Regions from separate parts of the Paenibacillus gansuensis genome, predicted to be linked through region 2. Evidence: predicted binding sites of a transcription regulator. Region 2 holds the regulator's gene; the other holds the start of a gene.
The links. Region 2 encodes LexA, which represses DNA repair genes until DNA is damaged. Its sites were predicted from a motif close to CGAACATATGTTCG; they were not measured.
Positions count from the first base shown of each region.

Region 1: a site for LexA is predicted at 11,231-11,244, ahead of ACFSUF_RS15680 (SPL family radical SAM protein). Genes of this name have one in related genera too.

Region 1 is NZ_JBHUME010000009.1:92,832-108,694, reverse strand. It holds gene ACFSUF_RS15745 (serine/threonine protein kinase) at 1-615, shown strand, start outside; gene ACFSUF_RS15740 (hypothetical protein) at 612-821, opposite strand; gene ACFSUF_RS15735 (PadR family transcriptional regulator) at 996-1,316, shown strand; gene ACFSUF_RS15730 (HAAS signaling domain-containing protein) at 1,318-1,863, shown strand; gene ACFSUF_RS15725 (DUF4097 family beta strand repeat-containing protein) at 1,870-2,706, shown strand; gene ACFSUF_RS15720 (manganese catalase family protein) at 2,777-3,676, opposite strand; gene ACFSUF_RS15715 (YuzF family protein) at 3,831-4,085, opposite strand; gene ACFSUF_RS15710 (hypothetical protein) at 4,324-5,439, shown strand; gene ACFSUF_RS15705 (aminopeptidase) at 5,679-6,914, shown strand; gene ACFSUF_RS15700 (ParM/StbA family protein) at 6,975-8,081, opposite strand; gene ACFSUF_RS15695 (M23 family metallopeptidase) at 8,278-9,297, shown strand; gene ACFSUF_RS15690 (bactofilin family protein) at 9,302-9,748, shown strand; gene ACFSUF_RS15685 (hypothetical protein) at 9,871-10,152, shown strand; gene ACFSUF_RS15680 (SPL family radical SAM protein) at 10,238-11,206, opposite strand; gene ACFSUF_RS15675 (nitroreductase family protein) at 11,352-11,966, opposite strand; gene ACFSUF_RS15670 (hypothetical protein) at 12,206-12,610, shown strand; gene ACFSUF_RS15665 (YidH family protein) at 12,704-13,096, opposite strand; gene ACFSUF_RS15660 (MATE family efflux transporter) at 13,093-14,481, opposite strand; gene ACFSUF_RS15655 (transposase) at 14,586-14,852, opposite strand; gene ACFSUF_RS15650 (DUF554 domain-containing protein) at 14,978-15,685, shown strand; gene ACFSUF_RS15645 (protease) at 15,802-15,863, shown strand, end outside.
Region 2 is NZ_JBHUME010000005.1:575,605-591,467, forward strand. It holds gene ACFSUF_RS06770 (PBP1A family penicillin-binding protein) at 1-2,119, shown strand, start outside; gene ACFSUF_RS06775 (peptidylprolyl isomerase) at 2,267-2,902, shown strand; gene ACFSUF_RS06780 (DUF402 domain-containing protein) at 3,002-3,556, shown strand; gene ACFSUF_RS06785 (alpha/beta hydrolase) at 3,562-4,254, shown strand; gene ACFSUF_RS06790 (YdcF family protein) at 4,247-4,864, shown strand; gene ku (non-homologous end joining protein Ku) at 5,049-5,909, shown strand; gene ACFSUF_RS06800 (PAS domain S-box protein) at 6,016-8,301, shown strand; gene spoVK (stage V sporulation protein K) at 8,416-9,393, shown strand; gene hflX (GTPase HflX) at 9,480-10,793, shown strand; gene ACFSUF_RS06815 (methionine gamma-lyase family protein) at 10,799-12,049, shown strand; gene ACFSUF_RS06820 (MerR family transcriptional regulator) at 12,206-12,616, shown strand; gene glnA (type I glutamate--ammonia ligase) at 12,647-13,975, shown strand; gene lexA (transcriptional repressor LexA) at 14,049-14,675, opposite strand; gene ACFSUF_RS06835 (LysM peptidoglycan-binding domain-containing protein) at 14,863-15,270, shown strand; gene ACFSUF_RS06840 (DUF896 domain-containing protein) at 15,416-15,604, shown strand; gene ACFSUF_RS06845 (hypothetical protein) at 15,624-15,863, shown strand, end outside.

The sequences.
Region 1 (15,863 bases), on a different contig from region 2:
GCCCGGGAAGCGGATATCCTGCAAATGCTGGACCTTGCTCAGATTCCGAAGCTGACGGAAGTGTTCGAATGGAGGAAGAAGCCGTTTCTCGTCATGGATTACATTCGGGGGCAGACGGTGGAGGACCTGATTTTTCTGGAAGGAAGGACCTTCAGCGAGACAGACTGTTTGAAGCTGATGCTTGAACTGACACGGCTGGTAGAAATGATTCATAACCAAGGGATCGTTCATTTGGATTTGAGGATACCGAACGTGCTAATGAAGGAGGGCAAGCTGCATGTCATCGACTTCGGCTTGGCCCGAAAGATCGGAGAGGAGCCCGAACCGGAACCGAAAGGTCTGGATGCGGCGGCGGCTGCGGAACACAGGCTCAGGCGTACGCCTCAGCCGGCAAGCGATTTATACGCGCTCGGCCATTTCCTGCTGTTCTTGCTCTATTCGGCTTATGAAACCCCACAGGAAGAGGAGGAAGCGGACTGGCAGACGGAACTTCAGCTGGCTCCAGACCTAAAAGGCGCCCTAAGGCGCCTTCTGCAGATCGATCAACCCTATTCCGGGGCGACCGAATTCAGGTCGGAACTAATCGAACTTCTACGCGTCAGATCGGCGCTTTAGCTCGAGCTGCCGTAACGGTTTTTATAATGCTTATGGCCATGCCCGTGATGTTTATGCCCGAAGTCCGAGCTGGAGTGGCGGGTGTAGACGGGACGCTGATGTTTATAATCACTGCTGCTGTGTTTGTAGTGGCGGTACGGCCGATGGTGTCCCGATTTGGAACCCAGCAGGGAATGAAGTAATTTTTGGAGCAGATGTTTTAGCATAGAAACAACCTCCTTGGTTATTTGAAACTATACTATGTAGTACGAAGAGACCTTAGGAGGGTTTCTTTTTTTAAAAACACTATATTGCATTATAGAATAGCTTGCAGTATATTATAGACATGGGTATTCAACATTGATGAATAGCTTGTTATGAAGGATAGGTGGAGGATGACCATGAATGTGCAGTTTAAGAAGGGTGTGCTGGAAATCTGCGTACTTGCCCTGGTTGCAAGAAGGGACCGCTACGGGTATGAGTTAGCCGTAAAGATATCGGAGAAATTCGAGGTGGCGGTAGGGAGCGTTTACCCGCTGCTGAACAGGCTGACCCAGGAGGAGTACTTCTCCACGTACTTGCAGGAGTCGCCGGAAGGGCCGCCGCGAAAGTATTACAGCCTGACCCCCAAAGGGAGGCTTCATATGATGGATTTGAAGGATGAGTGGAAGCAGTTTGCGGAAGCTGTGAACGCTTTGTTAGCGGAAGGAGAGCAGGATTGAGATGAGAAGGGAATTATTTTTGAGCCAGTTGGAGTCGTCTCTTGCCGGTGTGCCTGATGTGTTGAGAAGAGAGTGGATGTTCGATTACGAGGAGCATTTTCGTATAGCCGAATTGGAAGGAAGGCCGGAATCAGAGGTGGCGGATGAGCTCGGGGACCCCCAGATGATTGCGAAAGAGCTGCTGATGAGCTACAGGGTAACCCAAGCTGAGGAGAACAGCAGCATAACTAACGTGATGAGAGCTGTAACCGCGGCAGTAAGTTTGGGGTTTGTTAATCTTTTGTTCGTATTGGCCCCTTTTATCGGAGTATGTGCAATCATAGTTTCTTTATGGGTTGTGGGTGCAGCATGTTCCTTATCAGGACTGGTATTTGCAGGTGCGGGGGTGTTCCGGGGAGGCGGCAGCATGTTGCAAGGTATCTTTGTCGGGCTGACTTTGTCTTCGCTGGGCGTCCTGATTTTTTACGGAATGGCTGCTGTCACGAAGGTGTTTCTGGCTTGGACCATCCGGTATATCCGGTTTAACGTGAAGATTGTAAAGGAGTAATGAGACATGAAAACAGGTGTCAAAATGGCGCTGCTAGGGCTGGTCATCGGGCTGGCCGGTACAGCGCTCACGATAAATAAAGGCGATATGTTCACGTTCCGGACAGAGCCTGTGTCCCTGGAACGCATCGTCGAACATTCGAAAGCCGTCAAAGCCGTCATTGTAGCTGACAGTGCCGACATGAAGATCATTCCGGCGGAGGGAGACCGGGTGAAGGTGAGCATAGCGGGAAAGGTAAGCCTGCACCAGGCGGACCGGCTACTGCTTACTGCGGAGGAATCAGGAGATACGCTGACGATACGGGCCGATTGGAAGGATCAGTTTGTCGTCGGTGTCAGCATGGCTGAACTGGATATGACTGTCGAGCTGCCCAAAAGAGTATATGACTCCTTCAAGCTTCGGACAGACAGCGGCAACGCCGTGATTACCGGGGTACAGGCGGATTCAATGGAAGTGGACAGTGATTCCGGAAAGGTTACAGTGGAAGATAGCCAGGCGGAAAAGCTCTTGTTTGACGGCGACAGCAGCACAATGTCTTTTGTGAACGTGCTGGCGGATTTGAAAGGAACAACGGACTCAGGGGATGTTGTTATTACAGGCAAACAGTGGGACCGTACCGCCGAGGTGAAAACGGACAGCGGCGACGTTACTGTAACCTTGTCCGAGCAGCCGCAGTCCATGAGAATTCAGTATACGACGGATTCAGGAAAGCAACAGCTGGATTTCGACGGCATCATGCGGGATGATTCGCAAGAAGGTAATTATCAGGCTCACTTTGGGAGTGGAGAGAAGAAGTTTGAGGTAAACACAGACTCGGGAGACTTCACTTTCCGCCAACAATAAAGGGTATACATGAATATCCCCCGCTGCAGCGGTTTGGCCGCCTGCAGCGGGGGATGTTTGTAAGTATGGGTTAGCTTGGATTTATTCCGGCGGACCGCTGCAGCCTTTTGGCGATTTCCAGAAAGTCCCCCTTCGACACGCCGGGAGCAAACTCCTCCGGCATTTCCTCCAAATCGATATTCGGCGCTCCTTCCGGCATCCCGGTGATCACTTCAAGCGGCTGCTTCGTTTCAGGATGCTGACCTTTCCAAATATAGCGGATATCTTCATAATCCTGGTCGCTCCACGTATAAAGCTTATTGGAGAGGTGCTGGAATTTCCGGGAGGTTTCGAATGCGTCGTTCGACAGGTCCGGGATAGGGAGCATCTTGGTCACATCCGCACCCGTCGCCATTTCCAGTGCCTTGGCGTAAGCAACGATATGCGTGCCTCCCCGCACAAGCAAATAGCCGACCACTTCGCGTACAACCGGGTGGCTGGTCATTTCATATACGCGCATTTTATTGGTCCGGGCGCCGCACTCCAGGTAGAAGTTATGAAGCAGATCGAATACCAGGTTTCCGGTATTCACCACATAGTCGCCGCGCCAAGGATTCCCCATGGAATCCGCAACTAAGGCCGTTTGTGCGTGGGAGATAAAATGCTGTGAATTCCTTTTGTCGACACCTGGCTGTAATGGTGCCGCATCCGGGTCCGCTGTGAAACTCGAAGGGGTTAACGTCAGGTCGATACCGGTGCTTACGATCTCGACATGGCCGAACTCCTCAGCCGTAATGCTGGCGATCAGGTCGAAGAAGGGTTTCAGCTTCTTTTTGCCGCGGAAGTTAAAGGATTGAAACATATAGTTGTTCAGCGTGGACATCTCGCCGAATTTGCCCCCTAGCAGTTCCTGCATCGCCGCCGCGGCGTTTGCGTCCGAGTACCCCGGTTTCGGGAGCTCGATGGCAATTTTGTTAAAACGTTTGATCAACGGGATTCCCCCTATAAAGGATTTTAAAATATGAAAATGACGGCGTAAGCCGTCTCACCTTGTTAACGTATATTCATAAATCGACACAAATAGAACACTCCAGGGGGAGGAGTGTCCTATCCGAAAGCTTTCTGGCGATTGTTGTCGTACAAGCTTACATTTCAGGCGTAATCCAAATGATCTGCTGAATTCGAATGAAGAAAAGGGACATGCTGTCTCTGGCCTGAACTACGATATGGTCGGGTTTCACGTCTTTCAAAGTTCCGCGGATAATGCCCCGGGGCGTTTCCAATGCGACATTTTTGCCAATAACGGTAGACAGGGTTTGAAATACGAAAGGCTCCACGATGTACTGCGGCTGCGGCATGGCGGTAGCCATATTCTCGTTACGGTAAGCATCATAAGACATTTCCATGTAACCTCCTTTGATCTAGTTTCAGTCTATGCGACTGCCCAGAAAAGGTATGGGCGGATGCCCAGCACAACTGCGAAAGTTGCGGGTGTATGTCTAAACCATTATAAACGGGCTATTTCCCTAAAAGGTTGCATGCAGAAATGAGCAACATATTGAGGAGGTATCTCGTTAGAGAGAATGTGAACAGGCCATTGGTACTGTATTAACAACAACAGCGAAGGAGAGATTGATCATGAAAAAACAGAAATGGATAATGCTTACCGTAGGCGTAGGGATCCTTGGGGCTTCCGCTGGTGCCGGGGCGCAAGGTTTAATCGAACAGGTAAAAGGTGTGCTGCGCAACGATGTCGGCATTTCGGTGAACGGTGAGGCAACCTCACTCCATCCGGTATATATTAAAGGCAAAGCGTACCTGCCTGCCAGAGAAACTACAACGGCAATGGGGTATACCATGCACTGGGACGGCAAAGGCAAGCGCATCGACATCCAGGGAACTAAAGGAGGAGGCGGCTCTGAAGAAGAGAAGCTGATTCCGGTTTCCGGCGTAATCGTAAGTGCGGAACCAGCTGGCAACCAGGTCCGTGTAGAAGTATTGGGACATGGTCCGAACAAATGGATTATTCTCTTTGTGGATAAGGAAACAGCACTGACGAACGCGGAAGGTAAGCCTTTTGCCGCAGCGGATTTGAAAGCGGGCATGAGAATTACAGCGGAGTACGGTCCTGCCATCGCGCTGAGCTACCCAGGTCAATCCCATGCGGTGAAACTGCAGGTGCAAGGGGAGTCTCTTGTAAAAGAGCAGGCGATTTCCGATGTGAAAAAGACTGATGACGGCTGGCAAGTATCTTTCAGCGAAAACGGCAAGGATACTTCGCTCGTGTTGACCGCAGGCAAAGAGACAATGGTTGTGAATGCTCAAGGTGAATCAGTAGATTGGAACGCTTTGAAAAAGGGTTCGAACGTACGCGCTTACTACGGTCCGATGACGACGAAGAGCCTGCCGCCGCAAAGCCCGCTGCATGTGCTTGTAGTTTTGGATGAGCAGACTCAAGCTCCTGTAGATGTGAAGGAATACCGCAATCTGGCATGGTCCTTCCTTCCGAAAGAACAAAAATCTCACGTTACAACTAAGCATCAGGACGCGGAAGTAAACTTCGTATCCGCTGCTGATGTCAGCGTGATGACGACAACGGACCGTCAAAAGCAGCTTCTGGCTGACCTGAAGGCCAAAGGCGGAAAGCTGGCGACTGTCACTTACAACACCGATCAAGATGAGCTGTTAGGGCCTATCACGGTTGCAATCGATGTAGAAACTAAAGAGCTTGTTGGATTCTTTGCTAGACGGTAATCTAAGTTGAAATAATGATAAATGGCAGTGCAGGAATGACATCCTGCCTGCCATTTTTCCGTTTCGGCCCATCTTCGGCTTATCGTTGTTCAATATATCGCATACAATTCATTTGGCACGGTTGTCGGTCACAGAATGTGGCCGAGACTTTCTGGGCTAGGTCCATTTCCCGGCCTTTGTTTCCGGAACGCTGAATAAGCTATAATAGAAGCATACATAGATTAAAGGAGCGATGATCGATGGCGACATTCGAGCAGCAGCTGGAAACTTATGCAGAATTAATTGTAAAAGTTGGCGTAAACGTACAAAAGGGGCAGGAAGTAGTTATTAATGGAGCGAGCCATGAATTCATTTCACTGGTCCGCCTGATCGCGGCAAAAGCTTACGAGGCCGGAGCGAGCAACGTACACGTTGATTGGACGGATGAGGTGCTCTCCCGCCTGAAGTATGAGAAAGCGGCGGATGAAGTGTTCACTTCATTCCCTGAATGGGAAACGCTGAAGCGGAATACCTTCGTGGAGAACGGGGCGGCCTTCATCTCGATTACTGCGCCGAATCCGGATCTGCTGAAAGGCATTGATCCCCAGCGGATCGGTAACTTCCAGAAAGCTGCCGGCCAAGGGCTGAAAGAATTCCGCCGCGCGATTCAGTCCGATAAAGTAAGCTGGACGGTTGTAGCGGCTTCCACGAAGGACTGGGCGGAGAAAGTGTTTACGGATGCCAAAGGGGAAGAAGCAGTAAATAAGCTGTGGGAGGCCATTTTTGATTCCGTAAGGCTGCACAGCGCAGATCCGGTGAAGGCTTGGGAAGAGCACAATGCGAATCTTCACAAAAAAGTGGATGTATTGAACGCGAAGCGCTTCAAAAAACTGCATTACACCGCTCCAGGCACCGACCTGACAATTGAGCTTCATCCGAAGCATGATTGGGTAGGGGCTGGAAGCGTAAGCTCCATAGGCGTTTCTTTCATGGCTAATATGCCGACCGAGGAAGTGTTTACAGTCCCTCATAAAGACGGTGTGAACGGGTATGTATCCAGCACCAAGCCATTAAGCTACGGCGGAAACTTGATCGACGGGTTTAAGCTGACGTTTGAAAACGGCCGGATCGTAAAAGTACAGGCGGAGCAGGGCGAAGCGATATTGCAGCAGCTCGTAGATACGGACGAAGGATCGCACTATCTCGGCGAAGTGGCATTAGTGCCGCATGAATCCCCGATTTCCATGTCCGGCATCCTATTCCTCAACACCCTGTTTGACGAGAATGCGTCCAATCACCTGGCTATCGGCAGCGGGTACGCTTTCAATATCGAAGGCGGAAAGACCATGTCTCCGGAAGAACTGGAGCAGCATGGAGTCAACCAGAGCATGACGCATGTTGATTTCATGATCGGTTCCGCAGAAATGGACATCGACGGCATCCTGGAAGACGGGACGGTTGTACCGGTGTTCCGCAAAGGAAACTGGGCGATCTAAAGTTCTATCGGAGCATTAGAATAAAGAGGTTGAAGGACATCGTCCTTCAACCTCTTTTCGTTAGGTTACGGCTTCTGCGTAACCGGCCTGATTCATACGGCTTTTGGCCACTTTCAGGTAGCCGTACATGTTCTGGAGCTCGCTCTCAGGCATAAAGCGCAGCTTCATCGTGCCGGCGGCTTCCTGCAGGTACGGCTTCAATGCGGCTGCTCCTCCGCCGAGAACATAATAGCACTGGATGTCAGGGTACTTCTTCCAGCGCTTCTTTATCAGCTCAGCCACTCTATGGGCGGCCCGCTGAAAATACATATCGACGATTGGCTGGATACTCACTTGGCCTTCACCGATCCGTTGAATTGTATAATCCCTATTCCGGATGCGGGCGGCCAGCTTCGCGCGGCTCGCAAAGGAATATTGGTATGTATCTTCCACATCCCGGATAATCGCATCCAAATAAACGGCCATCCCCATTTGCTCGCCGTAGCTGAAATTGTTATCGATGCTCATTCGGTTAACGACTGGCAGATCGGTGGTAAGTGAGCCGATTTCACAAACGCCGATAACGCCGTTATAAATTTCTTCGTCGCGCACCTGGAGGTTCTCATGCGTAGCCAGATTAAACAAAGCAGCTGCACCCTCAATGGAAACGACGGCCCGGCGGATTCTGACTTTGACTTTCCGGTTGCGCAGCTGCGGCGTAGTCAGAAACGTCACTTCATGTTCTCCGACCAGACGCGCCTCGAACGATTCGTGGTACTTTGCATAGGTCCGCACTGGAAGGCCCGTTCCTACAACAAACTCTACTTCATCCGCCTGAGCAAAGCCGCCTGCAGCTCCCTCGCTGCCTGAGATTCCGGCCAAAGCAAGGCCTGTTAGCGCGACGATCAGCGATTGGTCCGACAGCGCCTTGTTGTCTGTCTCTTCCAATTCGTAGCTGTCATCCAGCTCCGTTGCCAGCTGACCGACGAACCATCGGCGGTTATTCTGTTTCAGTGCCGGGCTGTACACGATGACATCGAGTGCTTTCAGCGCCGAATCCTCTTCCTGAAAGATAGGCCTGTCATAGCCTGGTGTTATAATGTTAGGCACGATCAGCGGCTTATAGCTTCCGTCCGTGATGACTTTAATGCTGTCGTTGCCGATGTCGATTCCTGCTAGCTTTGCCACTTGCGGTTCCTCCCCTAAATCCCTTAATCTACTTTCTTTTATTTCGATCTATAGGCATAGATTCCTCTGCTACTTTTTACCTATTTTTAGCGAAATGGAGGACTATGTGAAGGTTTTTATCCTTTTTTGTAGAATTACAAGCGGTACTATTGTTCCATATATTTCTACGTAAAGCAGCATGTAAGGAGAAGTCAGAATGAGCATCAAGTGGTTAACGAAACGTTTTACGATTGTCCTGATCCCGGGCGCGGCTGCCTCGGTCCGCAGATTTCATCTGCCTTACGCCGTAGCTTACGCGATAATCGGGGTCCTTCTTGCAGGGGGAACATTGGCAGCTTTCTTCTACGCCAGGCATGCGGAATCCGCGTTGGTTAACATGGGGCTGAAACAGCAATTGGACGGTCTTGCCGCTTCTTACGAGCAGCAGTTGACGGACAAGAACAGGCTGTTGACAGATAAGAACCGGCAGCTGGAAGAAATGCAGAATAAAGTGATCGCATTATCCCGGCAAGCGGGTGAAGTGAAACAGCAAGTGGAGGAAATGAAGAAGCTGGAGAGCGACCTGCGCTCCTATTCCTCAGATACGAAAACCAAGGAACCTGCACATACAGTGAGCAAAGAAAGCCCGTTGTTTCGACAAAAAGAAGGCATAGGCGGCACTGAAATCCCTGCGACTGAATTGGGGATAGAACAGCTTTCCAAGCAGGCGGGCCTTTCCTTCGAGAATTCATCTAAGCAGCTTGCCGCATTGCAAGGCAGCTTTACTCTTGTGAAGCAGGAAGTGCTTAGAAAAGCAAGAGAATTAAGACATACGCCGAATCTATGGCCGTCCGACACCCATCGGATCACGTCCGCATTCGGATACCGTGAAGATCCGTTCACTTCGCGTCCCACGTTTCATGGGGGTATCGATTTTGGCGGTCCTGTCGGATCGCCGGTCTACAGCACGGCGGACGGGGTTGTAGTCGAAGCCGGTGAAGACAAGGCAAGAGGGCTGAATATTGTAGTCGAACATAAACAAGGACTAAGGACTTGGTACATGCATCTCAGCAAACTCCAGGTCGAGCAGGGGGATACCGTTCAAAAGGGACAAACCATCGGCCTGCTGGGCAACACAGGAAGAAGTACGGGCCCTCATTTGCATTATGAAATCTTGGTAAACGGGGAGAAAGTAGATCCAGAGCTTTATTTAAACGAAAGCAAGGGGGATAAATAGCAGCATGTTCAGCAAAAAGAAAGCGAAGCTTAATCCAAATGCCACGGATACCCTGGTGGGGGAAGGCACTATATTTGACGGCAAAATCGTATCGGAAGCCGGTGTCCGCATCGAAGGCCAAGTCACAGGGGGGATTGACTGCCAGGGTGATGTAGCTGTCGGTGAAAACGGAGTCGTCAAATCCAGCATTTCTGCCAGGGAAGTGACAATAGCGGGAGCTGTGCACGGCAATGTCACCGCGAAAGGAAAACTAACAATTCTAGCTTCCGGCAAGCTGTTCGGAAATACGAACGCCGCTTCGTTCATCATTGAAGAAGGCGGTATATTTCAAGGAGTCAGTAAGATGGCCGCCGCCTCCGTGAGAGAAGAGGAAGCACGGGCAGCCGGACGGCAAGCAGAGTCCCAACCGGCTTCGATCGTGCCGCCGGGAGAGCGGACGGTTGTATTCTGATAGAAATATACTTAAAGGCAAGGTTTATTCAGGATTGCGACAGCCGATTCCGCTTGTTCCGCCGATTCATCCGTCCTGGCCGGGGGTAATGATGATTACCATCGATCGGAGGAGGAACCATTATGTACGGGACTACTGTCGTCAGCGGAAAAGTGATCGAATATCGTAAAAACCGTGTGGTGATTAAGGAAGGCGATGCGGTTAGCACTTACAATCTAAGCTATTACCGCTTGCTGCAGGAAGAACAGCTGTCGTCGCCGTTGTCGGCCGATTTGTTCGAGGAGCTTCTTCCGGATCCGGAAGTTCTCCCGGAGGCCGGTGTCCAACCCGAGGCGGAGATCCTCGTTCAAGCTCCGCAGCGCAAACGTCCTTTCTTGGGTCAGCTGTTAAGCTTCTCCAAATAAGCAACACATTTCAATGAGGCCGGAACATCCCTATTGCTGCTGTGAAGTCTTGAGCGATCAAGGCTTTTTTGCCGTTACGGCGGAGTCAGAACGAGAAGGACAGCTGGACCGGAGTTTCCCGGCTATCGCTATGATCCTGGAGGCTTGGATTGCCCTCATCCCTTACCTGTACCCGACCGGAGAAAGGTTCCTTCGCCCCGACGCCGTACCGTTCCAGCAGCCCGTGAATTTTCTTCCTCACGGGGATACGGTACCGGTCCGGCGCGTAATGGGACGACGCATAGTAGTCCGCATACACCGGAACCAGGTCCGGGTAATGCGCTCTCAGCGTCTCAAAAAACCAATACTTTACTTCCTGCGTGCTCAGCCGCAGGAAGGAGGACATGACGAAGTCCGCTTTGTGCTCCTTCGCGGCTCTTGCAAAGCGCTCCAGCTCCTCGTCGCTGTCGCTGATATGCGGCAGTACGGGCGCCATAAAAATGCCCGCATGAAGGCCTTCTTCCTTCAAAGTCCGCACCGTCTCCAACCGCTTCACAGGAGACGGAGTGGAGGGTTCGAATCTCTTCCAGACATTCGAATCCAAAGAATGGAGGCTGATATTCACCGAGGTAATGTTCATGCTCTTGAGCAAATCCAGATCGTTCAGAATCAAAGGCGACCGCGTGGTGATGGAAGTAGGTACACCATATTCGGCAAGCACCTCCAGACATTGCCTTGTGAGGCGGGATTTCGCTTCGATCTGCTGATAAGGGTCGGTGGCTGTTCCGATGGCCACTTGTCCGAACTTGGCAAGGCCTTGCTTGGAGCGTGCCGCTTTCGCCAGCTGTTCTCGGAGTGCCTGGGCGGCATTCTCCTTGAAATAGATATGATGCTGAAACGTATCGTCCGCCTGTTCACCCAGGAAGGTATGGGTAGCCCGGGCATAACAGAAGCTGCAACCGTGCTGGCATCCCCGGTATGGATTCAAAGACCAGTCAAAAGGCATGGACGGTGCCTTGACCTGATTCAGCATCGTCTTCGAGTGCATGGGTTCATATTGGGTCTTGGCAGCCATCAGCACCGCCTCCTTCGTCGAATAGGAATATATGTTCGTATTTTTAGTTTAACACAGCCATCCTATGTTAGCAATTTCCTATTTTTAGGCGTTTAACCAAAAAGAACCGCATGCCATAGGCCTGCAGTTCTTTTCTTTGCACTATTTAGAATGACTCGTTAATGATGATTTCGGATAAAGGCAGGCGGGATGAAGCATGAGCCTCTTTCGCCGCTTCTCCGATCGCGATCATCATAATCGGTACGTAACGTTCAGGGACATTCAGTTCCTTAACTACCGCGGCATGGTCGAAACCGCCCATGGCAACGGAGTCATAGCCTTTGGCTTTGGCAGCCAGCATCAGCTGCATTGCAGCCAGTGGCGCATTCTTCAACGCTTGATCATGACCTACGCCAGGGTTCGCATAGGCTCCGTTGATTTGGTTCAGCATGTTCTCGCGAACCGCTTCAGGAGCGGATGCAAAAGCTGCAGGTGCTGTCAGGTTCGCCTCCACATCGCCGAGAACCAGAACAACAAGCGAAGCGTCGGAAACTTGCTGTTGTCCGTAAGCCAGAGGACGCAGGCGGTCTTTACGGGCTTGATCCTTCACAACAACAAAACGCCAGTGCTGCAGGTTCCATGCGGACGGAGCGCTGTGTGCCAATGTGAAAATTTCCTTTTCCACATTCGCGGGAATTTCTACTCCAGGTTTAAAATTGCGGACGGAATGACGGTTCAGCATTACTTCTTCAGCAGTGACATTAGTTACAGATTGAGTCATGGTTAATATCTCCTTCTCTCCGGTTGGTTGTTTACTATTGTATATTTTATTACTAAAAGTAAGTTAATGCAATGCAAATATCAAACTTTACAAAATGTCAGCATTCTACCAGATTAGGCTTGGTATTTTGCTCTCTTTTCATGTGCACGGAGGAATGTTGGCGTTTAGGTTTGAATAGAGCGGGGCAGGGTAAATCATACTATGGAAATCAACAACAGTAACGGGAAGGGGATAGGCACATGGGTAAACAAATTCAAGCTTATTTCAGAAATGAAAATGATGCGGTAGACGTAAGAAGCAAGCTGAATAAATATAATGCGACGGCAGTGGAAACTTCCGAACTGCCTGAAGCAATCAACGGGGATGACAGCCGCTTCCTGTTTCCGGTTGTCGCTGCGGCCGCTCCCGGCCATACGACCGGTATAGGTAATCTGGTGGCTCCGGCAGGCGTGCCCGGTGTAGCGGCAGGCACGGTCGGCACGCTTGGCATTCTGGATGTGTCAGGCCAGAATACGTTCGGGATTGATGATAATGCTCACAAGCTGACTCACACGATCACGGCAGAGGTAGCAGAAGAAGACTACGAGGACGTCGTAAACACGATCCGCCAAAATCACGGGTATGTAGAGAATTTCGAGAAGTAGATTGCAACTTGTATCAGCAAAACAAAAAAGCAGCTTGCCTGGCCCCGCCGGTTCACCGCCTCGGGGCAGCCGGGCAGGCTGCTTTTTGCCTTCTTAATTCCACATCATCAGCATCGAAATCAGCGCTATGAGCGCACATCCGATGATCGTCAAGGAGGCGAACACGAACATGATGATGGTGGTGCGGGGGCGGAACTTTTGCTCGCGAATCCCTCTTTGGATAATGTAGTAGTCTTTGGCCGCGAATAAAATGACCAGCACGCCAAGCAGAACTGAAGTGATCCCGGTAAACGCGGCAAGCTTATGGATCACTTCCTGGTTTGCTGATGAGTTGAACACTAGACCTGCCGCTAAAAAGCCAAGACCAATAATCGCAGTACCTGTCCGGACCCAGGCTAGGAACGTGCGCTCATTAGCCAAATGCTGCTGTACGTAAATTTGGTCCTCGGAGTAAACGCCTTGTTCGGAATGCAGTTTCTCAGTCATCCTGCCGCCTCGCCTCGCGCCGGCATCATCCGCGCCTTCTTCCAGCCTCCGAAACGGTAATACAGCACGTTAAGCAAGGCAGCAAGTATAAAACTGGCCGGGAAGCTCCACCAGATCGCGTCGAACCCGTAGAGATGGCTAAGCCAGGTGGCTAAAGGAATCCGCAGCAGCAGCAATGCCGTAAATGTGACTGTCAACGGGACGACTACTGCCCCTGAAGACCTTACCACACCGGCAACCACGTTGAAGATCCCGAAGAAGATAAACGACCATAATGTGACAGCATTGATGTGGACGCCCAGTTCGATTGCGCGTCCGGTGGCAGGGAGGAACAGCGATAATGCTTCACGGTCGAAGATAGTAAGCAGTACTACCATTCCTCCGGTCAGCGCCAAATTAAACAGTACGCCGATCCATGTCAAACGGGAGATGCGGTCCCACAGGCCTGCGCCGATATTTTGCGCGGCAAACGAGGTTACTGCGCCGCCGATGGCCATAGCCGGCATCTGCACGTAGCTGGAAATCTGCATCGCAGCTCCGAAGGCGGCGGCCGCTTCAGCCCCGTACTCGTTAACAAGATGTATTAGCAGCAGGTTGCTTAGCGAAACCACAACCATCTGTAAGCCCATTGGGACCCCTTTCCGCACTAAGGCAGCGATAATGCTCCAATCGATTCTAAGCATATGCAGGTCCGCGGAAGTGATGCGGAGGAAGTATTTTTTAGCATATAAGTACACAAGAAGCAGCGTAAAACTGATAAATTGCGCTATAAAGGTAGCAAGAGCAGACCCGGTGATGCCCAGTTCAGGCAGGGGCCCCGTGCCGAGTATTAACAGCGGATTAAGCAAGATATCGAGCCCGGCAGATAACAACAGGAAATAAAAAGGTGTTTTCGCATCCCCCGAGCCTCGTAGAATGGCCATAACGAGATTATATCCGAATATAAATGGAATCCCGGCAAACATAACCTTTGTATAGGCTACCGCCAACTCTTTCACTTCCTGAGGCGTATTCAACCAATCCAGTAAAACAGAAGTAAACAGCAGTCCGAGGCCCCCTACGATCACTGAAAGAAGGAAAAAGAATACCGTACTGGTACCCACTACACGCTTGGCTTCTTCCGGTTTTTTCGCCCCCAGATGCTGGCCGATCAGAATGACAGCCGCCATGGCAAATCCAAAGATAGCGCTGATTAGAAAAAACATAATGATATTTGCGTTGGAGGTGGCAGCGAGTCCTTTTTCACCTAAGAATTGGCCTACCCAGATCGCATTGATGGACCCGTTGAGCGACTGCAGAATGTTGCCCAGCAGAATTGGCAGAGAAAAAAGAAATAACGATTTGGCAATCGGCCCCTCCGTTAATGCAGCTTTCGGTTTGGACATGACGCACCTCGATTATGTAAAAGTTAAAATATAAAGTTCATAGGATATTATACCATGAAGCACCCGGCTGAAACATGGAAGCCGTCCCGAAGGACGGCTGTAAGTCATTCCTGCACTTGCGTGCGTTTCGGTTTCTTCGCCGCTTCGTTCTCATTAACCTCGTTGCCGAAGCGGGGATTCAGCGTCATGCCCGTATGCTGCTGATCCATCGGAAATCCGACCATTTTCCACTCGGTATCGCCTAATACCGGATCAGCCGGAAAGACATCACCCCGGTCCAGCTGTACTTCTCTGCCCCACTCGGTCTCATAAACACCGCTTACTTCCACGTGCTCCCCCGACATCGGGTCCATGCGTTTGGAATTTGCCATAAGGTTCCCTCCTCCAAAATTCACTATAGTTCTCAGGATAGTCTTCCACGAAGCGCTTGGTATATACTTAAAGGATGTTTGGCTGCCGAACGGCATATTACAGCGTAGAGGAGTAACTAGAACTAATGCAGGCATTATGGGGGACTTCAGTGAATGCTGCGGCTATTATAGCGGGCGCTTTGCTCGGATTGCTGCTGCCGAAACTAAGAGAAGGAATTAAGGATACAGTGATGCAGGGCATCGGGTTAGCTGTAATCGTACTGGGCTTTTCAATGGCTTTGAAATCGGACAACTTTCTGGTAGTGATCGCCTGCCTGGTCTTTGGAGGGATTTTGGGCGAATGGATGAGAATCGATGACGGAATGCAGTGGCTTGGACAGAGGTTGGAAAAACTGTTCGGCAGCAGGGGACAAGGGAAAGTGGCCGCCGGATTCGTAACCGCCACTTTGATCTATTGCATCGGCGCAATGGCGGTGCTGGGGGCGCTGCAGAGCGGGATGGACGGGAAGCATGATATTTTATATACCAAAGCGATGCTGGACGGGTTTTCTGCTATTATTTTCGCTTCCACGCTGGGCGTCGGCGTCATGTTCTCTTCGGTTCCGGTGTTTGTGTACCAGGGGATTATGGCGTTGGCGGCTACCTGGATCGCGGCTTCAGTCGGACATGTGATGCTGGATCAAATGATCGTGCAAATCACGGCCGTCGGCGGTGTCCTGATTATCGGGGTAGGACTCAATGTACTGGAACTAAAAAAGGTGAATGTCGCCAATCTACTGCCGGCTATCGTGCTGGCGGCTTTGTCCGTGCCTTTTCTGCAATTATGGAATTGAGGGATTTAGGAAGATCAGGAAAAAAATGAAACTTTTGTGACTGTTTTGGCGTATACATTGGACGTAAGATCTTACAATGACTAACACATGTTTAGGGAAAGGAGGGCGGCATAAAGATGGAACAAGTGTACTGGAGCTGTCTGCTCGGAGGAGCGCTGTTCGCTGTCGTTACCGTGAT
Region 2 (15,863 bases):
GGCGCTGGAGAATAATCTGTCCAAAGATGAGATTCTTGAGAAATATTTGAACAGAATCTATTTCGGGAAGAGCGCCTACGGGGTTAAATCTGCAGCCAAACGTTATTTCGGCAAAGGTGATTTGAATGATCTTAAAATTGCGGAAATGGCAATCTTGGCGGCAATTCCTAAAGCTCCGAACACTTATAATCCGATTAACAATCCTGAAAAATCATTGGAGCGCAGAAAAGTCGTATTATCGTTAATGTACAGCCAAGGGTACATTACCGCTGAAGAGAAGGCGGAAGCGGAAGCTTATGTTTACAAGCCTATTCCGGATCCTTCCAATAACGACGTATATACGACTTATTTAGATTATGTGACGAAAGAAGCGGCTAAAGTTACTAAGCTCTCCGAAGAGGAGATTATGACGAAAGGTCTCAAAATTCATACAAACTTAAACGTTCAGGCCCAAAAAGCTGCAGAGGCAGCCTTTGCTGACGACGATCTGTTTCCGAAAGACGGGGAGTTAGACGGAAAACCATATCCGGTGCAAGGTGCGATGACTATCGTCAATAACGCCAACGGCGGTATTGTAGCTATGGTGGGCGGCAGAGATGTCAATACAGGCGATTTAAACCGGGCTACGGTCCCTCGTCAGCCAGGGTCGTCCTTTAAACCGGTAGCTGTATATGGTCCTGCTTTGGAATCAGGGGATTGGAATCCATACTCGTCTTTAAATAACGAGAAACAATGTTTTGGAGATTACTGCCCAAGAAACTTAGGTGGCGGGTACAGCAACAGTATTTCCATGATGGATGCCGTGGAACATTCAACGAATATTCCATCGGTATGGCTGCTGGATCAAATCGGAGTGAAAACCGGTTATAACTTTGCGAAAAACCTGGGTCTTCCTTTAGGGAACGATGACAAGAACCTAGCGATCGCTTTAGGAGGGTTAACCAAAGGGGTTTCTACTCTCGATATGGCGCAAGCTTACTCGGCCTTTGCCAACCAAGGCCGCTTGAACAAAGCGCATGCGATCGAAAGAATTGAAGATTCTTCAGGCAGGGAAATTTACAGCGCCGGCAAACCGGAGCAGAAGCAGGTTATGAGTAAACAAACTGCGTATTCCATTACGCAGCTGCTTGAAAATGTCGTTCAAAACGGTTCCGGAAAAAAAGCCCGAATCGACCGCCCGGTTGCGGGTAAAACGGGCACAGCGGGCTATAAAGGAACATCCAGCGGCAACCAGGATATCTGGTTCGCCGGTTACACTAATGAATATACAGCAGCTGTCTATATGGGTTTTGATCGAACCAGCAAGAAAAATTATCTGCGTGTAAGCAGCAGCACGACTGCACGCATGTTCGGAAAAGTGATGGAAAAAGCTCTATCCGGGCGTCCGGTGAAAGATTTTGTAAGACCGGAAGGCGTGGTGGACTATACTCAGCCATCCAGTTCCGTGAAAGATCTTGCAGCAGCCTATACACCGGAAGATAACAGCGTAACATTGACATGGTCCCCTAAAGAAGGGAATAACGAATATCAGGTGTTCCGCAAGGAATCTGCAGAAGCGGAGTTCACTCAAATTGCTACCGTACAGGATGCGGGAATGGTGGACCGGTCCATAGCGCAAGGAGGAAGCTACGAGTACTTTGTCATTGTGTACAATCCTCAAAATAACACATCAAGCAAACAATCAAATCATGTAACTATTGTGGCTGCAGGTGTCGTGGAACAGCCCGTAGAACCCCCTGTGGTAGATCCGGGTGAAGGTCCTGACATTCCTATCGAAGGCGGAAACGGCGGGGCAGGCAACGGAAATGACAATACGGGCACCGGCAATAATGGAGGTGACGGGGGAACTGATGATGGAACGGTACCTCCCGATGGCGGCAACGGCCAGGTTCCGGATAACGGCACCGGAGGCAATTCCGGGAACGGTACCGGGTCACCGGATAACGGCACGGGCGGTACACCGGGGAATACAGGCGGGACGCCTGATCAGACTAACGTAGATCCGGGCACTCCCGTGAACGGAACGAAAACTCCAGGAGCTGACGGTAATGCCGGCGGAAACGGAAAAGGAAAAGGGAAGGACACTGCAGTGGTAGTCACTCCTCCTGTCACCAACTAAAAGTTTCATTGTACCCATAACACTAAAAAAGCGTACCCATGCAATCCGGGTACGCTTTTTCCTGCATTCATAAGGGAAAATTTTGTATACGGCAACCGGGTATGCTATAATCTTGTAAATTACCGACTTGTAACGGGAGTGTAACCTATGAACCAAATTATGAAATCAGCATCCGCCTTGCTTTTAGCAGCAGCGTTGATTACCGGATGCGGAGCTGACAAAACGGCCAAACCTGCTGACCCCGGTTCCAAACAATGGAATGAACCGCCTGCTATGGCCATTTCAACGGACAAGCAGTATAAAGCGGAATTCCATACCTCTAAAGGGATTTTCACGATTGAACTATTTGCCAAGGATGCGCCGGGCACGGTGAATAATTTTGTTTTTCTGGCCAAGCAGAAGTATTATGACGGCATTACTTTTCATCGAATCATTCAAACTTATATGATCCAGACAGGGGATCCCACCGGTACGGGAAGAGGCGGACCCGGTTATACCATTAAAGATGAACTGAACAACGGCCACACGTACGAACCTGGCATTGTTGCCATGGCGAAGACGGCGGCCCCGGATTCGGGCGGCAGCCAGTTTTTTATCTGCACAGGCGAACAAAGCCTTCAGTTGAATTCGATGCCGGACTATACGATTTTCGGTAAAGTCGTCAGCGGCATGGACATTGTCCAGGCTATTGCAGCCACCCCTGTTGAAATTGGCGAGGAGTCTACGCCTAGCAAGCCTACAGAAAAAGTGACGATTGATTCTATAACGATAACTGAACAATAAAATTTGAGTATAGGGTATGTTACAGCTAAGGCCTGCGCTTTCTGCCGGAAACTATCTATGCAGGATGCCGCGGGATTTTAAGCGGAAAGGAAATTTTTCATGAAGAGAAAATTTTCTGATCGAGCCAACTGGCGGAGAATTGTCAACAAAACCTATGCTTCTGTCCGATTGAACGAGGACCGCTTCAAAGGGTATGTGACCTTTTACCAAATCCATCAGCTACGGGAACCCCTTTGGAAAGAGTATATGCAGTCCCGGCTTTGTCTTGCAGATGAAGGGTTCGTATGGCTGCAGCACTTTCCGGAGAATGAGAAATATGTAGTGACCACCATGTTCAATGCACAGCTGCAGGTTGTGCAGTGGTACATCGATATTTGCAAAGAGCAGGGATTGACGGATCAAGGCGTTCCCTGGTTCGATGATTTGTTTCTAGACGTGATTATCCTGCCTGGCGGCGAAGTTCTGCTGGTAGATGAGGATGAGTTGGAAGAAGCATACGATCACGGGGAAATTACAAAACAGGACTTTGATACGGCTAAAGAAGAAGCGCAGCGGCTTTTGGAATCCATACACACCGGCAAATTTATCTATAAAGAGCTGGCTGTAGAACATTTGCAGCGCCTGTTCTCAGGCTCCATCCGCAGGAGGTCCTAACACCGATGGCTAAAGCTTGTTTACTCATTCATGGATTTACGGGCGGTCCTTTCGAGGTCCGCCCGCTTGCGCTTCATCTGGAGCAGCTGGGGTATGAATGCTATCTGACTCTGCTTCCCGGACATGGCGGAAGCGGTGAGGCGCTTCGCGGAGTTGCATGGCAGGAATGGCTTCGCCATGTGGAGAAGGAAGCGGATAAATTGACGAGCCTCCATGGTTCTTTTGATTTGGTAGGATTTTCGATGGGCGGTCTTCTTGCAGCTTATCTGGCCCGCAGATATCCCGTTCGGAGGCTCGTCCTACTCAGCGCGGCGGTCATTTATTTAAGCCCGGGGAGATTTATTCAATCGATAGCGGATCTCATACGATCAGGTCAAGCAAGGGAGCTGCGTCACGTGAAACGAACGCCATTAGAGGCGGTGTGGCAGTTCACTAGGTTAGTCAAAGAACTTAAACCGGAGCTCAGGCATATCCGCATACCGACTCTGGTGCTCCAGGGAGACCGGGATGAGATTGTTCACCCTGCAAGTGCTAGATACATCTCCTCGAAGCTTCGTGGATATTGTGAATCCTACCATTTTCCAAGGTCGAAACATTTGATTTGCCTGGACTCGGAAAAAGAGCAGGTATTCGAGCGTGTAGCGGATTTCCTAGAGAAGCCCTTGCCCGATACACAAGGGAGGAATCCGGATGAGTAGCAGGATCAACATAAGAAAGACTTTGCTTTACCTCCTCCTGATATGCCTTGGACTGGCTGTTTTATGGACCTGTTGGATTCAATGGCGGATCCATTCCGCCTCTAATCAGACACTGCCTGTTAAAGTGGACGTCGGAATCGTTTTGGGTGCTTCATTGTGGGGAGATGTACCGAGTCCGGCCCTTCGCGAGCGGCTGGATCACAGCATTGCTCTTTACCGCCAAGGGTTGTTTAACCGTATTATTGTGAGCGGGGGTCTCGATACCCCCGAATCGAAGTTTACCGAAGCCCAAGGGATGAAGGACTATCTGGTGAAACAAGGTATCCCAGCCAACGTGGTTGTAGAAGAGAATGAAGCAAGAAGCACTTATCAAAATTTATTATTCAGCAAGAAGTTGATGCAAGATCACGGCTGGCATAGTTCCATTATCATCACGCACGCTTACCATGGAGCGAGATCTGAGGATATCGCCCATTATTTGAACTATGAAAAAGCCTGGATTTCAACGACCGGATCTAAAGTTCTGTTTATGCCATGGCATAAAGGCAGAGAAACGCTTGCTCTCACGAAATGGATCGCACAGAAATGGTCACTGCTGCCGCTTGCCTGACAATAAGCCCCTATTTGTAAGAGGGGTTTTTTGTTCAACTCCCGGAATGAAACGAACCGTCCCTACTAAAGGCGATAGCTGCCGGTTCACCTTGACAAACACAGGGAGCCACAGGAAAACCGGTTAGCCCTGCCTCCTTTTCGTTTATATACAGATAGAATGTAGACAAAGGGAGGAGATTTGCATGCATACGGTCTGGAAAGGCGCTATTAATTTCGGTCTGGTCAATGTACCTGTCAAAATGTTTACCTCCACGCACAATAATGACGTTCCCATGAAACTTTTGCATAAAAAACTGTCCGTGCCGATTAACTATGTCCGCACCTGCCCAAAATGCGAGAAGGAAGTGGAATGGAAAGATATTGTGCGCGGTTATGAATATGAGCCTGGACATTATGTAACATTCGAGAAAGAAGAATTGGAGCATATCGCATCCGAAGACACGAAAGAGATTCGAATTGTAAGCTTCGTGAAGCTGGAGGAGATTGACCCGATTTATTTTCAAAAGACGTATTACTTGGCACCTGCCGAATCCGGTGCTCATGCGTACACGTTATTGGCGAAGGCCTTGGAAGAAACGAATAAAATCGGCATTGCGAATGTAACGATCCGTTCCAAAAGCAGTTTGGCTGCGATCCGGGTGATCGACGGTGCTTTGGCTATGGCCACAATGTTTTATGCGGAAGAAATCCGTCCCCTGAGCGAGGTTCCTAACTTACCCAAGAAGACAGATGCGGATGAAAGGGAGCTGGACATGGCCAAAATGCTCATTGAACAGCTCACCGGCAAATTCCGTCCCGAACAGTACGAAGATGAATATAAAGAGCGGCTGATGGATGCGATCGAGGACAAAATCGAAGGAAGGGAAGTCAAGCAGGCGCCGGAAGAAAAACAAAGAAATGTGATTGATCTGATGGATGCCCTGAAAGCAAGCCTCGCCCAGGTTAAGCCTGAGGCAGAGAAGCCGGCCCAATCTGCAGGCCCAAAACCGAAATCCGGCCGGTCCCATACATCGAAGAAGCGCTCTAAACAGACGGGTGCCTGATCGAAAGTCCAGGCAGCCCGAGAAGAGCATAGGATTTTGCCGGGGCTTGTACTATACTTGTAAGGATGGAAAGCAGGCAGTCAGACATTTCCCGGGAGGTTACTATGTGAGCTACAAGTCAACCGAATTTGTGAAATTTTTTGACGAAATGTACAACTATGCTCCGATCGGGATTGCACTTCTGGATTTAGACGGAAAACTGATGCATGGCAATCCGGCTTTATTTAAGATGCTTGGTTACAGCAAGGAGGAGCTGTTCGGGCTTGATTTTATAAGTGTTACCTCCCCGGATGACAGGGAAGAACGCTTACGCTCGGTCAGCCTGCTTGGGGAAGGGCAAATGTCAGCATATGCAACTGAACAAAGATATGTAACGAAGGACCGCCGTATCGTTTGGGCTTCACTTCATGATTATGTTGCCAGAGACGAACAAGGCAAGCCCTTATATTATATTTCGCATCTCGTTGATATCACGGACCGAAAGCGGAATGAGCGGGAACAGGGCCAAATTCAGCTGCTGCATAAGCTGATTACCGATCATGTGCAGGATGTTGTTTCCTATTTGACTCCTGACGGGGTATGCAGATATGTTTCGCCATCCGTGAAATCGATGCTCGGTTATGAACCCGAAGAGTTTATTGGCAAAAATAATAAAGATCTCCAACATCCTGAGGACTTACGGCAGCTTCAAGGGCGGAATAACGAAGATGCGGATGTCGTTACGTTCCGCCTGAAGCACAAAGACGGCCATTATATCTGGGTCGAGGTAAACTATACGGTCGTGCGCAACGGGTTGGGGGAAATGGAATATATTATTGGCGTAACTCGGAACGTGGACCAGGCAGTAAGGCAGCATCAGCTGTTGAAGCAGGCACAGCAGGTCGCATCTTTAGGCAGCTGGAAGTGGGATATCGTCAATGATAAGGTGGAGTGGTCCGACCAGATGTACCGGCTGCTGGAGGTCGACCCCGCGTCCTTCGAAGGGAGTTTCATCCCGACCTTTCAGCTCTATTATGAGGAGGATCATGGCCTTCTCCAGGAAGCTGTGGAACGTGCCCTATCCGGTCACGAACTGCAGGTTCAAGTCCGCAGGAAAAGAGAAGACGGTTCTTTCAAGTATTTACATATTCTCGGCACATTGGAAAGGGATGCTCACGGGGTTCCGCTGCAGTTATTCGGTACCCTTCAAGATGTTACGGAACGAAACAAATTAATAGTAGCCAAAGAAGCCGCAGAGTCCGCTGCTAAAGCCCGAAATGAATTTCTGACGATGATCAGTCATGAAGTTCGCACGCCGCTTAACGGGATTCTCGGACATGCCGATCTTCTGTCAGAAACTCCTTTGACCCAATCTCAACGCGATTCCGTACTTACGATCCGCCAGAGCGGTAATGTCCTTTTGTCTATGATGAACGGGATTTTGGACTTTTCTGCAATGGATTCTGGCGTTTTCCCGCTGGCCAAAGAACCGTATTCACTGGAAGACGCGGTCCGTGCTTCCATAGAGCTGTTCCGAAAAGAAGCGGATGGGAAAATGATTGAGTTAAGCTGGTCCTATGACAGCCGGCTGCCCCGGGTTGTTTTGGGTGATGAAACCAGAATCCGTCAAATCTTTATTAACCTTCTCGGCAATGCCTTGAAATTTACGGAAAAGGGCAATGTGACGATAGCGGTTTCACGTAACGATTCTCCTGAAGTTCCGGAAGGTCTGCTCGTTACCATTGAAGATACCGGAATCGGCATAGAACCTGACCATTTAGATGGAATCTTCAAGCCGTTCACTCAACTTGATGCATCTATGAGCCGTAAATACGGCGGAACCGGACTGGGCTTGGCCATTACCGCGCGTTTGGTGGAACTGATGGGTGGAACCGTCAGAGTCAGCTCCATAAAAGGAAGCGGCACTACGTTTCGTGTCAAACTACCCTTGATGTTACCTGATGAGCCTGCCGCTCCAAAGGTTGATCATATATGGAGCCTGCCCGGGCAGGAAGGTGTCGTAAAGGGGTTGCGGATTTTGATCGCCGAAGATCATGAAATGAACCGGAAAGTGCTATATATGATGCTCAAAAAATACGGTCATCACATCGACATGGCGGAGAACGGACAAGAGGCAGTGGATGCGGTAACGAGTAAGGTATACGATCTTGTGCTCATGGATATCCAAATGCCGATTATGGACGGGATCGAAGCGGCAAGGCATATTCGGGAACGCATACCGCATGGCCGGGTTCCTGTAATGATCGCTGTTACGGCCAATGCTCTGCTTGGCGACAAGGAAAAATACCTGGAATGCGGAATGGACGATTACATCAGCAAACCGTTGAAACTTGAATGGCTTGATCAGGTGATCCAGCGCCATTTTTCAGGATCGTCCGGCAGGTTTTTTTGACTATAGCTGTTTTGTCTATTAGCCAAGCCTGCACAAAACTGCTAATATGAGCCCCAGAGGATGAATACATATGGTATGAAACGCACACCGATGAAAAAGAGGTGACATACACATATGAACGGGCGAGTCATCAGCACCGATACGAAACCGTCCTCCAGGCCTTCGCGCCAAATTAACGTAGTGCTGCGCACTCCGGATTCTGCCGGTTCAGGAGCTGCAGCGCTGCCGGCGGAATCCGACAGCCTGACCCAGCCGAAGGCGGCTCCTTATGATACTCAGTTTACGCCCATTCAAAAGCAGCTGGATCAGATGGTGGGGATGGAGAACGTAAAGGATCTGGTATATGAGATTTATGCGCTTCTTCAGGTGTCCCACATGCGCGTGGAAGCAGGACTTCAGAGCGGATCGCAAGTATATCATATGATCTTCCGGGGCAATCCAGGGACCGGAAAAACAACGGTTGCACGCATGGTCGCCAAGCTGTTTCAAAATATGGGCGTTCTGACCAAAGGGCATTTAATTGAGGTCGAACGGGCTGATCTGGTAGGCGAATATATAGGTCATACCGCGCAGCGGACGAGAGATCTGGTCAAAAGGGCTCTGGGCGGCATTCTGTTTATCGATGAGGCTTACAGTCTGGCCCGGGGCGGGGAAAAGGACTTTGGCAAAGAAGCAATTGACACGCTGGTAAAAGCGATGGAGGACCATAAAAACCAGTTCATCCTTATTCTGGCTGGTTATTCGGAAGAGATGAATCAGTTCCTTCAGCTGAACCCGGGCCTCCCTTCCCGGTTTCCTATACAGATTGACTTTCCGGATTACTCTGTTGACCAGCTGCTTCAAATTTGTGAGCTTATGCTTAAAGAGAGGGATTATCAAATCGCGCCGCCGGCAGTGTTTAAGCTTCGTCAGCATTTGATGCAGGAGAAGCAGTCCTATCTGCACTCCTTCAGCAATGCACGTTATGTGCGTAATGTGATTGAGAAAGCGATCCGTTATCAGGCTGTACGCTTGTTGGGGACGGGTATGCCGCCGACCAAGCATGAATTAATGCAATTGAAGCCGGAAGATTTGCGTTTTGACAAATTATAGTCTGATTTGGGAAATACTGAAAATCGAATAGAAGCGGGTACGCGGCTACATTTGCGCCAGCAGATGCATCTAAGGAGGAATATAGATTGAAACAACAAACTTACACCACGAATGCGAAGGAACAGGACCGGGCGGTCCTTGTCAGTTTATATACGAATGAGCACAAAAAAGAGGAAGTGAACATGGAGTATTCCCTGGCTGAATTGGTGGGCCTTGCCGAGACGGCCGGCGCGGAAGTGCTGGATACGATAACACAAAACAAAGAATCCAAAGATCCTAAGTGGTTTATCGGCAAAGGAAAAGTGGAGGAACTGAAGATCAGGATCGATGAATTGGGGGGGAACACGGCGATCTTCGATCAGGAGCTGTCGGGTGCCCAAGTAAGGAATCTCGAAGCCGCTTTGGATGTCAAGATTATTGACAGAACACAGCTTATTTTAGATATTTTTGCCCAGCGTGCGAAGACCAGAGAAGGGATTATCCAGGTAGAGCTTGCCCAGCTAAGCTATTTATTGCCCCGGCTGTCGGGACAAGGCAAAAACTTGTCCCGGCTTGGTGCCGGTATAGGAACCCGCGGACCCGGCGAAACGAAGCTGGAAACGGACCGCCGGCACATCCGGGAGCGGATCAGCGACCTTAAAGCCCAGTTAGAGGAAGTGGTGCGGCATCGTACGCTTCATCGGGAACGTCGTAAAAAATCTGGTATTTTTCAAGTAGCTCTGGTCGGTTATACGAACGCGGGTAAATCTACTTTGTTAAAGCAGCTTACCCAGGCGGATGTCTTGGTAGAAGACCAGCTGTTTGCAACACTGGATCCGACTAGCCGGACGCTTGTGCTTCCTGCCGGAAAGGAAATTGTCATAACCGATACGGTAGGATTTATCCAAAACCTCCCTCATGATCTGGTTGCTGCGTTTAGGGCCACGCTGGAGGAGGCTAATGAGGCCGATTTGATCTTGCATGTTGTTGACAGTTCCAGCGATAATAGAACCGATCAAATGAGAGTCGTCCAAAAAGTTCTCGGCGATCTAGGCGCGGCAGGCAAAGAACAGCTAACTTTGTTTAACAAAATTGATTTGTGTACGCCTGAAGAACGTGAAATGCTTACATCCGAAGGCGATTATCTGAAGATCAGCGCCTATACGCCTGAAGACTTGGATAAGCTCAAAGATGCGATCCAGGAGAAAATGACAGGCGATACCCGAACGTTCCGGATTCCGGCTGACCGCGGCGATTTGGCGGCGCATGTTTACCGGATCGGCGAGGTGCTGGAGCAGACGTTTGACGAGGAGGATATGCTGTTTGAAGTTCGTGTCAATAAAATAGATTACGAGAAATCCGGGTATATTCTTGAGCCTTTTTTGGAAACTAACACTTTTGCAAACACAGCGGGGGAATAAAGCAAATGAGTTTTTCGCAGGAACTGCACGATAAGATAAGTCAGACGGAAGAGCGGATCGGCTTCCGGCTTACGGAAGTCGACCGTATTGTAGATGAGAATCAATGGAAGGTCATTCAAGCTTTTCAGAAGCATAAAGTCAGCGACTATCATTTTGCCGGATCAACCGGATATGGATACAATGACCGCGGACGGGAAGTGCTGGATCTCGTATACGCTGAAGTGTTCGGTGCGGAAGCGGGGCTGGTCCGTCCTCATTTTGTTTCGGGAACACACACGATCAGTACGGCATTGTTCGGTGTGCTTCGTCCGGGGGACGAGCTGCTTTATATCACGGGAAAGCCTTATGATACGCTGCATAAAGTAATCGGCAAACCTGGAGACGGCAAAGGATCGCTTCAGGATTTCGGCATAAAGTACAAAGAAGTGCCTTTGCTGGAAGAAGGCGGTATTGATTGGGCGTCTGTGGAGAAAGCGATTACTGTACAGACCAAAGTTATTGGAATCCAGCGCTCGCGCGGCTATGACTGGCGGGCGTCTTTCACCGTAGCTGAAATCCGGGAAATGGCGGATAAGGTGAAGATGTTAAAGAATGACCTGATTGTTTTTGTAGATAACTGTTATGGTGAGTTTACAGAAACATGGGAACCTACGGAAGCTGGCGTGGATTTGATGGCGGGTTCCCTGATTAAAAACCCCGGGGGCGGAATCGCTCCTTCCGGGGGCTATATTGTCGGGAAGCAAAAATACGTTGAGCAGGCATCCTACCGCCTTACTGCTCCAGGAATCGGCGGTGAAGTTGGTGCCATGCTGGGAACTACCAGGGCGATCTATCAAGGTTTATTCCTGGCCCCGTTATTAGTCGGACAAGCTGTGAAGGGGAGTATCCTTGCAGCTGCCGTATTTGAGGAATTGGGCTTTGAAACGAAACCCGGGTGGACCGAACCAAGAACGGATCTCATCCAAGCGATCCGTTTCTCATCTGATGAACACTTGATTGCCTTTGTGCAAGGGATTCAAATGTCTTCGGCTGTAGATTCCCATGTCGTGCCAGAACCTTGGGATATGCCGGGTTATGAGCATCCGGTTATTATGGCTGCAGGCACATTCATACAAGGCGGAAGCCTGGAGTTATCGGCCGATGCGCCGATCAGGGAACCCTTCATTGCCTATATGCAGGGCGGGCTTACCTACTCCCATGTTAAGCTGGGGATTTTGACTGCGCTCAGAAATATGAAGGACAGAGGGTTGCTGTAAGGTTTTCTACATGGTTTATGGACGTTTAAGGATTGCTGATGAAGCATGTTAAGGCAATGTATAGGTATTATTACATTAAACCTTACACGACTTGACACCTTCTTGTGATGGCGGTTACAATGGAAGTATCTTATTCCATTGGAAGGTTGATGATTTATGACTGACGATATTCGTAGGAATATGGCCTTGTTCCCAATCGGGATCGTCATGAAGCTCACGGATTTGACCGCAAGGCAGATCCGCTACTACGAGCAGCATGAACTGATTGTGCCAGCACGTACTGCCGGGAATCAGCGTCTTTTCTCGTTCAATGACGTGGAACGGCTCTTGGAGATTAAAGCCCTGATTGAGAAGGGCGTCAACATCGCTGGCATTAAACAGGTAATGCTGCCGGTTTCCAGGGAATCGGAAGATGCTACAGTGTTGAACGAACAGACCGAAGTGAAGCGTAAAGAGCTTTCAGAATCGCAGCTTCACCGTATGTTGAAACAAGACTTGCTGCAAGGCAACCGAAGAGGCAAAGTTTCTCTCATCCAAGGCGAACTATCCAGATTTTTTCAGCGTTAATCCATACTATTGTAGAGGAGAGATTTTCGAATGGGTTTCACTAAAGAGGATATTCTTCGCATTGCTAAGGAACAGAACGTGCGTTTCATCCGTCTCCAATTTACGGACTTGCTGGGTACGATCAAGAACGTAGAGATTCCTGTAAGCCAACTGGAGAAAGCGCTTGATAATAAGATGATGTTTGACGGTTCTTCTATTGAAGGTTATGTGCGTATCGAGGAATCGGATATGTATCTTTACCCTGATCTGGATACATGGGTAATTTTCCCATGGGTAACCCAGAATCGTGTAGCCCGTCTGATTTGTGATATTTATATGCCTGACGGCACACCTTTTGCCGGGGATCCGCGCGGTATTTTGAAGCGCTCCTTGAAAGAAGCTGAAGAAATGGGATATACCGCTATGAACGTAGGTCCTGAACCGGAGTTCTTCCTGTTCAAGACGGACGAGAAGGGGAATCCGACGATGGAATTGAACGACCAAGGCGGTTATTTTGACTTAGCCCCTACGGATCTTGGCGAGAACTGCCGCCGTGAGATCGTTCTTGTTCTTGAGGAGATGGGCTTCGAGATCGAAGCATCCCATCATGAAGTAGCTCCCGGACAACATGAAATCGACTTTAAATATGCGGATGCGATACGCGCAGCCGACCAGATCCAAACTTTTAAACTGGTTGTAAAGACGATTGCCAGACAGCATGGGCTTCACGCCACCTTTATGCCGAAGCCGTTATTCGGTATGAACGGTTCCGGAATGCACTGTCACCAGTCCCTATTCCGCGGCAAGGAGAACGCTTTCTATGACGAGAGCGATAAACTTGGCCTAAGCGTGGAAGCACGCCAGTATATGGCTGGGGTATTGAAGCATGCACGTGCTTTTGCAGCGATCACCAACCCGACTGTTAACTCTTACAAGCGTCTCGTGCCAGGTTACGAGGCACCATGTTACGTAGCTTGGTCTGCGTCCAACCGCAGCCCGATGATCCGGATTCCGGCATCCCGGGGCTTAAGCACGAGGATTGAAGTCCGCAATCCTGACCCTACTGCCAATCCTTACCTTGCTCTTGCCGTAATGTTGAAATCAGGCCTGGACGGCATCAAAAATAAGCTTGCTCTGCCTGCCCCTACGGACCGTAACATTTATGTTATGACGGAAGAAGAGCGTATTGAAGACGGTATTCCGACACTGCCTTATTCCCTTAAGGAAGCTTTGGGCGAGCTGCTTCGGGACGATGTCATTTGCGATGCGCTTGGGGAACATGCTCTAGCACACTTTTATGAACTGAAAGAAATCGAATGGGATATGTACCGTACGCAAATCCACCAGTGGGAACGCGATCAATATATTACATTGTTCTAATTCATACAGTAATGAAAGAAGCTCCCGGATCATTGGATCCGGGAGCTTCTTAAATTTTCAATTAAAAGTAACTTTAGTGGATATCTCTGAATAGGCCAATGACTCTGCCAAGGATCGTGACGTGATTGAGAAGGATAGGGGATAAGGCCGAATTCTCAGGCTGTAAGCGAATATGATCCCGTTCCTTATAAAAGCGTTTCACAGTAGCCTCGTCATCTTCGGTCATCGCTACGACGATGTCTCCGTTGTTCGCAGTCTGCTGCTGGCGTACGATGACATAGTCTCCGTCGTGAATGCCTGCTTCAATCATACTGTCTCCGATGACATTCAGCATAAATACGGTCTGATCGCCTACGAAATGGCTTGGCAGCGGAAAATAGTCTTCAATATTCTCTGTGGCCGTAATAGGAACTCCGGCGGTTACCTTACCTACCAAAGGAACTCTGGCCACGGAAAGAGGGAACACGTTCGAAGATTCGTCGCCGGTGCCGCCGAGGATTTCAATGGCTCTCGGTTTCGTCGGGTCGCGGCGGATCATGCCTTTCTTCTCGAGCCTGTCCAGATGGCCATGGACCGTAGAACTCGAAGCCAGTCCAACCGCTTCGCCGATCTCTCTAACGGAAGGAGGGTATCCCTTGTCCCTCACTTCATTCTTTATGAAATCTAAGATCGCCATCTGGCGATTCGAAATCTTCGACACATCGATCACTCCAATTCGGAAATTCGGTTAGGGAAATTATAGCACAGAACCGGAGTTCGTACAAACATAAGTTCGAGTTTCCTGAAATAATATGGGAACAAATGTTTTCTTTAGGCCTTGACTCAAACATGTGTTCGTGTTATCTTGAATATAACAAGTGCGAACAAATGTTTGGAGGAGATCCATTATGCAAGCCTACTATACATACACAAACACAACTTCTGCCTCATCCGCGAACGCCCGCAAGTCGTTATCAACCCACGGTATCCGTCCCAAGGAAGCTGCATTCCGTATTAACGGGAAGAGATTTATGGTGTTTCTGTTACTGTTCGTATTCTGTTCGTCTTTCGGCATAATTCTTCAGGCGAACGGAGAACGTGAAGATATCAGCCCGCAGCAAGTTTCCGTCGTGAATCCGGCTCCGGCAATCATTTATGTCGATACAGGCGAGTCTTTATGGTCCATTGCACAAGATCACGCTTCCGATGGGCAGAGTGTGCGTTCGTATATTGCTTCGATCAAGAAGCTGAATGGGCTGCACAGCAGTCTGCTGCAGGAAGGCCAGGCATTGAAGCTGCCGGCAGCTTCAAAATAAAAATACATGTCATGTACTCCGGTATGCCTTTCTACGGCTGCCGGTTTTTTCTATTTCCGAAAATTCCGGTAACAATGAAGGCTGCTTCTTGACTTTACATATGCTCCATGTCAAAGTAAATATGATATGGACAGGAGGATATGACATGGATGAAATTGTATTGAGAATTAATGAACTTTCCCGAAAACAAAAAAGCGTGGGGCTTACACCTGAAGAGGCTGCAGAGCAGAAAGAGCTTCGCGCTAAATATATTAATGCTTTCAAGCAGTCGCTGCGAAACCAGCTGGATAATATTACGCTGGTAGACGGTGACGACGAGCAAATTAAACACTAAGTGATGGGTGGGTTCAGGCATGTCCCGTAAGTGGGAACGTATGGTTCAGAAGAACACGAAAGTAACGAACAAAGTAAGAGCGAAACAGGGAAAGCTATCGATTTCGAATTCACCTGGATCCGCGTCTGAAGTAAAGAGACACACCGGCCGCAGTTTTCTTCTTCCGATCGGGTGTGCGGTTATCGCGATATTTTTTGCGATCGCATTTGCAGTCCAGCAAGGGGCGATGTACTGGTTCACAGTAATCAGTTACCTGCTT